2 regions of the Paenibacillus tritici genome follow, and region 1 is predicted to be linked to the other one. Evidence: predicted binding sites of a transcription regulator. Region 1 holds the regulator's gene; the other holds the start of a gene.

Region 1 (5,338 bases):
GGAGCATGGCTGAGTAGCTACGTACGGACGGGATAAGCGCTGAAAGCATCTAAGCGTGAAGCCCCCCTCAAGATGAGATTTCCCAATTAGTAAGACCCCTTGAAGACGACGAGGTAGATAGGTTGGAGGTGGAAGTGCAGCAATGCATGGAGCTGACCAATACTAATCGGTCGAGGGCTTATCCAAATACACTAACACACAAATTCGTTTCGGATTCAGTTTTCAGGAATCAATTCCTGAACGTCATGAAATTCATTCACACATCCGTGATGAACCGAATTTCAAGCGGCAGCGTCTGTTTCACAGACGCATGTTTGGTGGCGATAGCGGAGGGGTTCCACGCGTACCCATCCCGAACACGACCGTTAAGCCCTCCAGCGCCGATGGTACTTGGACCGAAGGGTCCTGGGAGAGTAGGACGTTGCCAAGCACATCAAGCCATTGTTGAGCAATCGACAGTGGCTTTTTTGCGTGCGGGCAGGGCTGTGGAAAAGCTGTGGATAGATTTCAGCAAGTACAGAAAAATTACGCACATGTGGATACTATTTCAGGAACGAATCTATCCCCGGAAAATGGGAGGATAACGCATAATTCAGGGGACGAGTCAAGAAAAAATATAAGTAATACACCGATTTTGTGGATAAAAAGTGAATAATGTGGATAGATAATTGCTATTCGTGGATAACTCGTTTTTGCCGGAAAGAAACTCTTTCCGGTTTTTTGTTTTGTTGTATAAAAGCTGTGGATAACTTGTGTATTAAAGCTGATTCGAGGCGCCTCGTTAGCTTCCGGACGATTTGCTTGATATACTCTCTAATAAGCAATAATTGTCGCGATTTCTATGAAATATTAACGGGGTGAGCAGAATGGAAATTAGGAAATTACGGAACGAAGAATTTGAGGACAGCTTGAGCTTGTCCGAATATGCTTTTCAGTACAAGGTTACTGGGGAAGACCGGGTACGCGCCAGGGAGAAATTTAAGCCGGACCAGATATGGGGGCTTTTTGAAGGGGAAGGAATAGGTGCACAATTGACCCTTCTTCCGCTACAGGCATATATCCAGGGCAGACCCGTTTCCATGGGGGGAATTGCGGGTGTCGCTACTTGGCCGGAGAACCGCCGGCAGGGGTATGTGGCCCATCTGCTGACCCATGCGCTGAAGACAATGAATGAAGCCGGTCAAACGTTGTCCTTTTTGCATCCGTTCCTGATTCCTTTTTACCGTAAATTTGGATGGGAGATCTACTGTGAATATAAGAAGTACACCATTCCTGTAGGGAAGTTCCCGCATAAGACGGAGATCCAAGGCGCGGTTAAGCGCGGGACAGCTGATATTGCAGTATTTCAGCAGTTGTATGATACATTTGCCATGCGGTATAACGGCACGCTCCTGCGCCCTGAGCAATGGTGGAAGGAAAGAGTGCTCGATGAGGATACGCACACAGGTGTGTTTTATTCAGAGCAGGGTGAACCGGAAGGATATGTGCTGTATAAAATAGTGAACCAAGAGCTGATCATAGATGAATTTATCTATGTGAATGAGCTGGCCCGCCAGGGATTGTGGACTTTCCTTGCCAACCATGACTCCATGATTACGGCAGCACAGCTGAAGCTGGTGCCGTCTGATGATATTCTTCCCTTTCTGCTTCCCGATCCGCGTGTGGCACAGGAGAATTATCCTTACTTCATGGCGCGTATCGTGAATGCTAAGGCTTTTGTGGAGAACATGACGTTTAAGGTGCCGGGCAGCGTTCAGGATCGTGTGCTATATATTGAAGATACACATGCGCCCTGGAATAACGGTTTATGGCGGTGGACGGTATCGGAACACGGGAAGGTATCGCTTACTCAGATCGAAGGAGACCAGGCAGACGCAGACCTTGTATGCGGTATCGGAACACTTACCATGCTCCTGATGGGCTATAAACGTCCGCTGGAGACAGCCAGGTACGGGCAATTAGCCGGGACCGCTGAAGCTGTAGAATGGCTGGAAGCGCTGATTCCGCAGGCGGAAACGGCATTATTCGATTTTTTCTGACAGAGCTATCCTATACATATCGTATGGGCCCAGTGATCTATTAAGACACCATGGAATACAATGCCGCCAATAAGTAAAAAATAAGCGTAACCCCTTGGAATTCAGTGAGAATATGTTATAATATGAAAAAGTCAAAGAAAGTCAAAGTCAACGCAGGCCGGATAGCATCGTTCTCAAGAATGTAACAATTAGAAGAAAAGGGCAGTACGAAGGCGGTTGCAGCCGATTCTTACGCTATGGCCCGGTTTAAATTCTTAAGAGCATGTCTCTGACGGCAGGCGGTGGCGCAGCACAAATTTTACCAAGGCTTACACACTGGAGGATGAGTGATGCGTAATATCTCCGATATTATTGAACAATATCTGAAGAATATTTTGCATGAAAGTCCCGAAGGTACGGTGGAAATTCAGCGCAATGATCTGGCGGACCAGTTCTCGTGTGTACCGTCGCAGATCAATTACGTCATCAGTACACGCTTTACTTTGGAAAAGGGATATGTGGTGGAGAGCAAACGCGGCGGAGGCGGATATATCCGGATTCAGCGCTATGAGCTGCCTCAGAATGTGGCCTTGTATGCACATCTGAACTCCACGATAGGGAATGATATTGACCAGAATTCTGCCGAAGGACTGATTTATCAGTTGGAGGAGGCCCGTTTCCTCTCCAAACGTGAAGCGTGTCTGATGCGATCCGCGGTTTCCCGGGAATGCCTGACGGTTAATCTGCCGTACCGGGATGAGATTCGTGCCAAGCTTATGAAGGCTATGCTAATCTCTTTATTAGGCAAATAATTTGTCAACATGTAAGGAGGGACACCGCTCATGCAATGCCAGGAATGCGGCGTCAAACCGGCTACACTCCACTTCACGAAGATTGTGAACGGGGAGAAGACAGAATTTCATATTTGCGAAAGCTGTGCGCGGGAGAAGGGGGAACTCATCCCTGGTACTTCCGGAGGTTTCTCCATTCACAGCCTGCTCTCCGGGCTGCTTGATCTGGAGAGCGCAGGCAAGGGCAAGTCAGCAGCTGCACAGTCTGTGCAAGGGCTGCAGTGTGAGAACTGCGGTATGACCTATTCACAGTTCAGCAAGCTTGGACGGTTTGGGTGCAGCTCTTGCTACAAGTATTTCGACAGCACACTGGACCCGCTCTTCAGACGGGTACATGGAAGTACGGCTCATGTCGGTAAGCTTCCCAGACGGGCCGGTGCACAGATCATGTGCAAACGCCAAATTGATGAGCTCAAGCAGGAATTGCAGCAGAGTATCGTGCAGGAAGAGTTCGAAACTGCAGCAGAGCTGAGGGATCGGATCCGCAAGCTTGAAAAAGAAATGCCACAAGAGTAAAGTCTTTGATATATAGGGGGGATTGGACATGTCAAGTCTCCGGTTTACCGAACAAGCACTTAGTGACTGGATGCGCTGCGGCGGCAGTCATTCTGAGATTGTAATCAGCAGCCGTATGCGAATCGCCCGTAATCTGGAGCATCTGCCCTTCCCGCTGCTCGCCTCAAGAGAGCAGTCCGAAGAGGTGCTGGACCTGCTTGCTCCTGTTTTTCAGGGTGAAGCTTCTGCAGATTTCGGCAGCTTTGAGCTGCTGAGACTGGATGAGCTGGATGAGCTGGATAAAAAGGTACTGGTCGAGAAGCATCTCATCAGTCCTAATCTGGCGGATGATTCCAAAGGCGGAGCAGTCATTCTTAATGAGGACGAGTCGGTCAGCATTATGATCAATGAGGAGGATCATCTCCGCATTCAATGCCTGTTTCCCGGACTGCAGGTCAGAGAAGCCTGGGTAAGGGCGACTGCCATCGACGATATTTTTGAGGCTGCTGTCAATTATGCCTTTGATGACCGCAGAGGTTACCTGACCAGTTGTCCCACCAATGTGGGCACAGGACTCAGAGCTTCGGTAATGGTTCATTTGCCGGCGCTGGTCATGACCCATCAGATTAACCGGATTTTGTCCGCTGTCAACCAGGTTGGACTTACTGTTAGAGGAATTTATGGTGAAGGCAGCGAAGCAGTAGGGAATATCTTTCAGATCTCCAATCAGATTACGCTCGGACAGACAGAGAATGAGATTATCGAGAATCTTCACAGCGTAGTCACCCAGATTATAGAGCATGAACGGAATGCACGTGAACGCCTGCTGGTCGATTCCGCACTGCGGATTACGGACCGCATCAAACGTTCCTACGGAATTCTGTCCTACGCGGCAGTGATGGAGCTTAAGGAGTCCGCACAGCGGCTCTCCGATCTGCGGCTTGGTGTAGACCTTGGAATTCTGGAAGGGCCGTCGATTTCAGTGCTCAATGAGCTGAATGTCAAGACCCAGCCTGGTTTTCTGCAAAAGCTGTTCGGTGACGAGCTGTCTTCCACCGAACGTGATATGTACCGGGCGAAGCTGCTCCGGGAGACATTGGGATCACAACATTAATTATAGATATATATTATCCGTGGAGGTGCAGGAGATATGATGTTTGGAAGATTTACGGAACGCGCACAAAAGGTGCTGGCGCTGGCGCAGGAAGAAGCCGTACGTTTGGGACACAACAACATTGGGACAGAACATATTTTGCTCGGACTGATTCGTGAGGGAGACGGCATTGCCGCGAAGGCACTGATCGGACTGGGTCTGGGTCTGGAGAAAATTCAGGATGAAGTGGAAACACTGATTGGCAGAGGTCAGGAGCAGCCGACCAACATCGCGTATACTCCTCGTGCCAAAAAAGTCATCGAGCTGTCCATGGACGAGGCCCGCAAGCTGGGGCATACGTATGTGGGAACAGAGCATATCCTGCTCGGTCTGATCCGTGAAGGAGAGGGCGTAGCAGCCCGCGTACTGAATAATCTCGGCATCAGCCTGAATAAGGCCCGTCAACAGGTACTGCAGCTTCTGGGCAGCAGTGAAGCCACCTCCAGCCATAGCGGCGCTCCGGTCAACGTAAGCACGCCAACACTGGATGGCCTGGCACGTGACCTGACAGCCTATGCCAAGGACGGCAACCTTGACCCTGTAATCGGCCGCAGCAAGGAAATCGAACGTGTCATTCAAGTACTGAGCCGCCGTACCAAGAATAATCCGGTGCTGATCGGTGAGCCGGGGGTTGGTAAAACAGCTATTGCTGAAGGCCTGGCCCAAAAGATTATCAACAATGAAATTCCGGAAACGTTGCGCGACAAGCGTGTCATGACCCTCGATATGGGTTCTGTAGTGGCCGGTACGAAATATCGCGGTGAGTTCGAGGACCGCCTCAAAAAAATCATGGATGAGATTCGTCAGGCAGGTAATATCGT
Region 2 (5,338 bases), 940 kb from region 1:
GTCTTTAACCTTGGAACCGCCGATGATGGCAGTGAACGGACGTTCCGGGTTAGTCAGGGCTTTGCCGAGAACCGACAATTCCTTCTCCATCAGAAGACCGGATACTGCAGGCAGCAAGTGAGCGATCCCTTCGGTCGATGCATGGGCACGGTGAGCTGCGCCAAAGGCATCATTGACGAACAGGTCAGCCAGTTCAGCAAACTGCTTAGCCAGTTCAGGATCATTTTTTTCTTCACCTTTATAGAAACGGACATTCTCAAGCACAAGCACATCGCCCTCATTCAGTTCAGCAATTTGTGCTTTTACCGCTTCGCCAATCGCTTCATCAGCTTTGGCTACCGGTTTGCCGAGCAATTCGGACAGACGGGCTGCTGCGGAAGTCAACCGCATGGAATCGACGAATTCACCTTTGGGACGGCCCATATGGCTGGCCAGAATGACCTTTGCACCGTTCTCGATCAGGTATTTAATTGTTGGAAGGGTTTCGCGGATACGGGTATCATCAGTGATCTTGCCGTCTTCCACTGGCACGTTGAAATCTACACGCACGAATACGCGTTTGCCTTTTACTTCTACATCACGGACACTTTTTTTGTTCATGATTTACATTTCCTCCACACCCAAAATTGGTTCATTCACGAATCCGCATTTCATCAAGCAGAAGCGATTGTGCCGTCCCATTAAGGACGGTACCGTTTCAGCGAGAAATAGAAGGATACTTTATAGCGACAAGGCTATAAAGTCTTATATTTTTAGAAAGAGCGGAAACAGACTTTCCTTGTTTCCGCTCGATTGTCCTGCTTATATGAAGTCGGTCTTACTTAGCCAGCTTAGCGAATTTCTCCAAAGTACGAACGAGCTGTGCAGTGTAGGACATTTCATTGTCATACCAAGCAACGGTTTTAACCAGTTGTTTGTCGCCAACAGTCAGAACTTTAGTCTGCGTAGCATCGAACAGGGAACCGAAAGTCATACCCTTGATGTCGGAAGATACGATTTCATCTTCAGTGTAGCCGTAAGTTTCAGGATCGGAAGCTTCCTTCATGGCTGCATTGATTTCTTCAACAGTTACGCTCTTATCCAGAACAGTAACCAGCTCAGTCAGGGAACCAGTAGCTACAGGCACACGTTGTGCTGCACCGTCAAGTTTGCCCTTCAGTTCTGGAATAACCAGGCCGATTGCTTTTGCAGCACCGGTAGTGTTAGGGATGATGTTCTCAGCAGCAGCGCGGGCGCGTCTGAAGTCGCCTTTTGCGTGTGGAGCATCAAGAGTATTCTGGTCACCTGTGTAAGCGTGGATCGTAGTCATCAGGCCTTCGATGATACCGAATTTGTCGTTCAGAACCTTAGCCATTGGAGCCAGGCAGTTCGTTGTGCAAGATGCGCCGGAGATTACTGTTTCGGAACCGTCAAGGATGTCATCGTTAACGTTGTAAACAACAGTCTTCATGTCGCCTGTAGCTGGAGCGGAGATAACAACCTTCTTGGCTCCGCCTTTAAGGTGTTTCTCAGCAGCTTCTTTAGTTGTGAAGAAACCAGTACATTCCAGAACGATATCTACGCCAAGCTCTCCCCAAGGAAGTTCTTCAGGGTTGCGGTTAGCCAGTACCTTAACATCTTTGCCGTTAACTTTGAAGAAGCCGTCATGCACTTCAACATCGCCTTGGAATTTACCTTGAGTTGTATCATATTTAAGCAAATGAGCAAGCATCTTAGCGTCAGTCAAGTCATTGATCGCTACCACTTCGATACCTTCTACATTTTGAATACGGCGGAATGCAAGGCGTCCAATACGTCCAAAACCGTTAATACCAACTTTTACACTCATTGAATAGTTCCTCCTAGATTTCGTTTTATTTATTCAAGACAGGCCGTGAGGCTCGTCAAGACAACAAGGTTAAGTATAATGCATAATAAGTCTGTGCGCGTCCCATTTAATGGAATCTATAGGACTTCATGCAACTGTTTGTCGATTTCTTTGCCGATTTCGACAGCAGCCGCCTCGTCAATTACGAGAATATCCTCTTGCCCGAACCGCAGCATCGCATGAATGGCCTTAGCCTTGCGTTTGCCTCCGGCAATACCGATAACGACCTCCGTACGGATAATGTCTTCCAGGCGCAGCCCCATGGTCAGCATCGTATGAACCACTTCGCCATTCTCATTGAAATAGTACCCGAAGGACTCGGCTACGGCCCCTTCGCTCTGAATCTCTGAAATGGTGCTTGAGTCCAGCTTGCGCCTGTGGGTCATCTCAATGGCATCGCCGATTCCATGTACAATGATACGCGATCTGCGGATGATTTGTACAATCTCTCCAATATTGGAGTCCAGTGCAAGCGACTGATAGGCATCGCCGCTAAGCAGGTCGGGCACATGCAGCAGACGGTAATTGGCGCCAATCCGCTTAGCCATAGTTGAGGCAATAGTGTTCGCCTGTATTTCCATGCTTTCTCCCAGTCCTCCGCGCGCCGGAACTACCCAGGCGTTCTTATAGGAATGGGATAACGGCGGGTTCAGCTGATCGGCCATCTCGGCCAGTGTTGATCCGCCGGTGACGGCAATCGTATCGTCACTGCGCAGGACGCTGAGCAATGCCTTGGAGCCTGCGCGCCCCAATTCACGTTTGGTGAAGGGTGATGTCTCACAGTCACCTGGTACTACCACAACTTTGGCGAGACCGTACGTTGTACGAATTTTCTCTTCCAGATCATCCAGGCCGAAAAGGCTCTTGGCGACCGGCTCCAGCAGGTCAAGCAGTCTGCGACCGGCATCGCTAATGCGCATACCGACGCTCTCGATCTCAATGAGCCCTTGCGATTTCAGAAGATCCGTCTCGGCGCGCAGTACCCGCTCGGTCATATCAAGCGATGCGGCTAACGTCCTGCGCCCAATAATATCGGACAGCATGATCTGATGTAGAATCGTATACCGTCTCTTAAGGGTTTCCATGAGATCAGGCAGAAGCTGCTTTTGGATTTCCAATAGATTACGCATGCTTTCACTCCTGCAACTTCGTCTTTCTCTTTTCCCTTGTTCGTGGTCTCAAAATGTCCCGGGTTAACTTTTTAAGTCCCACCCATATTCTACCCAAAACTGACGCCAAGTGCAAGTGTTCCGAGACTATAATTCTCTTGCGCGTTTCATCTTATGCATCTGCTTGTCCATCTCTTAGCAGGATGGAGGCGTTCTTCCCGGTCTGTTTATGGAGGAAGTGAAAAACTATTTTGGGCAGATGTCTTTTACACATTGCTTTTATCCGATAAGTATATTATAATAATTTCTGTTGCGCCCGTGGTCCAATGGATATGACGTAGGCCTCCGAAGCCTGAGATCCAAGTTCGATTCTTGGCGGGCGCGCCATTATTTTCTTTTTTTGTACATAATTTAGCAACCGATACAATATATTTAACCAAAGAGCCCTTTTCGGGCTCTTTTTTTTGAAAGTAAGTTTGACTTTCTTTGACTTTTTGTTTGAATTTGTTTATCATGTGGTTAATACGGTAACAGTAAAAAATGAACACATTTGAAGCACCAATTTCAAGGAGGTTTTCCACGTGAGTTATATTCCTATGGTAGTAGAACAGAGCAACCGCGGTGAGCGCGCTTATGACATCTATTCCCGCCTGCTGAAGGACCGCATCATTTTCCTTGGAACGGAGGTTAATGACGTGGTAGCCAATTCCATCATCGCACAAATGCTCTTCCTGGCTGCCGAGGACCCGGATAAGGATATTCACCTGTATGTGAACAGCCCCGGCGGTTCCATCACAGCGGGTATGGCTATATTTGATACAATGCAGTACATCAAGCCGGATGTCTCCACCATCTGTGTAGGCATGGCCGCTTCCATGGGAGCCTTCCTGCTGAACGCCGGCGCCAAAGGCAAACGCTTCGCTTTGCCGAACAGCGAAATCATGATTCACCAGCCGCTCGGCGGTGCCCAGGGCCAGGCTTCGGATATCGAAATCCGTGCCCGCCGCATCATCAAGCTGCGTGAGAAGCTGAATCGTATTCTGTCCGAACGTACGGGCCAGCCGATTGAGAAGATCGAGAAGGATACCGACCGCGATTACTTCATGAGCGCTGCAGATGCTGCTGAATATGGCATTGTTGATAAAGTAATCGAGAAGACATTACCTACAGGCGTATAATTCTACTCGTACTCCATCAATAAACAAAGAGGCTGCTACAGACCATCCGGTCCGTGGCAGCCTCTTTATTATGCCTGTACAGCTTAAGCTTACCTCAGGTTCCCATATCCCAAGGCATCCAGCTTGACGGCGATTACCCGGTAGCCTCTGCCGTTCGGATGAATATGATCCAGGAACAGCAGGCCCCGCTCATTGCCGGCAAATTCATAATAAATCGAAGCAAACCGGGTGACATTGCTGCTATAGCCCGCTGCATAGCGGTTGAACTGCTGCACCCACTCTGTAGCTACATCCACCTGCGGATATGGATTATAGAGACCTACAATCCGAATAATATAGGGACTGCGTGTGCCTGCCTTTAGCTGTGACAGTATGCCCATAATTTCGCTGAAGTTACGTTTACAATCCCGGAGAGCCTTTTGCAGTATTGCTTGGAATTCCCACGGTCTGGGCCCGGCTGCCCGGGCAGCCTTAATCAGATCATTACCGCCGATCGACACGGTAATAATCTCCGCATCCTTAACCGCAGAACGAAAGACGGCAGAGTTCTTCAGCCGCTGCTTCAATCCTTCCGTGGTCAGACCGTTGATGCCAAGATTCGTCGATACCACCGGAGAACGCAGCCTCCCCTCCGCCATCCGGCGATAGACCGGTACGAAGCCGCTTCCGGGGAGCGCCCCGAATCCGGTTGTCAATGAATCTCCAATCGCTGTATATTGATAGACCATAACCTTCCCTCCCCGATATTAGCTGCTTGCCTTATTTAGCATATGACTATCCGGGTGAGGTGGTAACGGCGGGGCAGTCTTATTAGGCCGTGGGTGAAGGACCGTAAATAGAAGGATGCCCTTGCGTCTCCCGGAGGAGAGGCAAGGGCATCCTGGACCATCGAATTTATTATTTCAGCGCTGCGAACGGACTGCTTCCATCCGGCAGCAATTCCTTGAAGCCGAAGGTGAATTCCGGGAAGCCTGCGGCATATGCAGTGTATTCGTATAACTGGAAGAAGAGAACCGCTTTGCCGTCTTTTAGATAGAAGTACTTCTCGGTATTCAGGCCGTTGAACCCGCCCAGATATCCTCCGTTAGCTTTGATCTCTTTGGATAGCTTAGCGTTAAGCTGTTTTTTGTAATTGGGGTTAGCACCGAACAGGTCACCCAGCAGCAGACGTTTCCCGTCTTTGA

The links. Region 1 encodes CtsR, which represses protease genes until heat stress. Its sites were predicted from a motif close to ATGGTCAATAAAGGTCAAACA; they were not measured.
Region 2: the regulator CtsR is predicted to act here: its motif matches at 3,450-3,470, upstream of clpP (ATP-dependent Clp endopeptidase proteolytic subunit ClpP).

The regions. Positions count from the first base shown of each region.
Region 1 covers NZ_CP073365.1:6,939,188-6,944,525, reverse strand. Annotated here, with positions in the region: rRNA gene KDC22_RS29960 (23S ribosomal RNA) at 1-186, shown strand, start outside; rRNA gene rrf (5S ribosomal RNA) at 314-430, shown strand; gene KDC22_RS29950 (GNAT family N-acetyltransferase) at 867-2,039, shown strand; gene KDC22_RS29945 (CtsR family transcriptional regulator) at 2,369-2,830, shown strand; gene mcsA (protein-arginine kinase activator protein McsA) at 2,861-3,385, shown strand; gene mcsB (protein-arginine kinase McsB) at 3,414-4,478, shown strand; gene clpC (ATP-dependent protease ATP-binding subunit ClpC) at 4,515-5,338, shown strand, end outside.
Region 2 covers NZ_CP073365.1:174,815-180,152, reverse strand. Annotated here, with positions in the region: gene KDC22_RS00905 (phosphoglycerate kinase) at 1-600, opposite strand, end outside; gene gap (type I glyceraldehyde-3-phosphate dehydrogenase) at 818-1,828, opposite strand; gene KDC22_RS00895 (sugar-binding transcriptional regulator) at 1,945-2,997, opposite strand; tRNA gene KDC22_RS00890 (tRNA-Arg) at 3,289-3,363, shown strand; gene clpP (ATP-dependent Clp endopeptidase proteolytic subunit ClpP) at 3,558-4,154, shown strand; gene KDC22_RS00880 (GDSL-type esterase/lipase family protein) at 4,244-4,882, opposite strand; gene KDC22_RS00875 (PdaC/SigV domain-containing protein) at 5,052-5,338, opposite strand, start outside.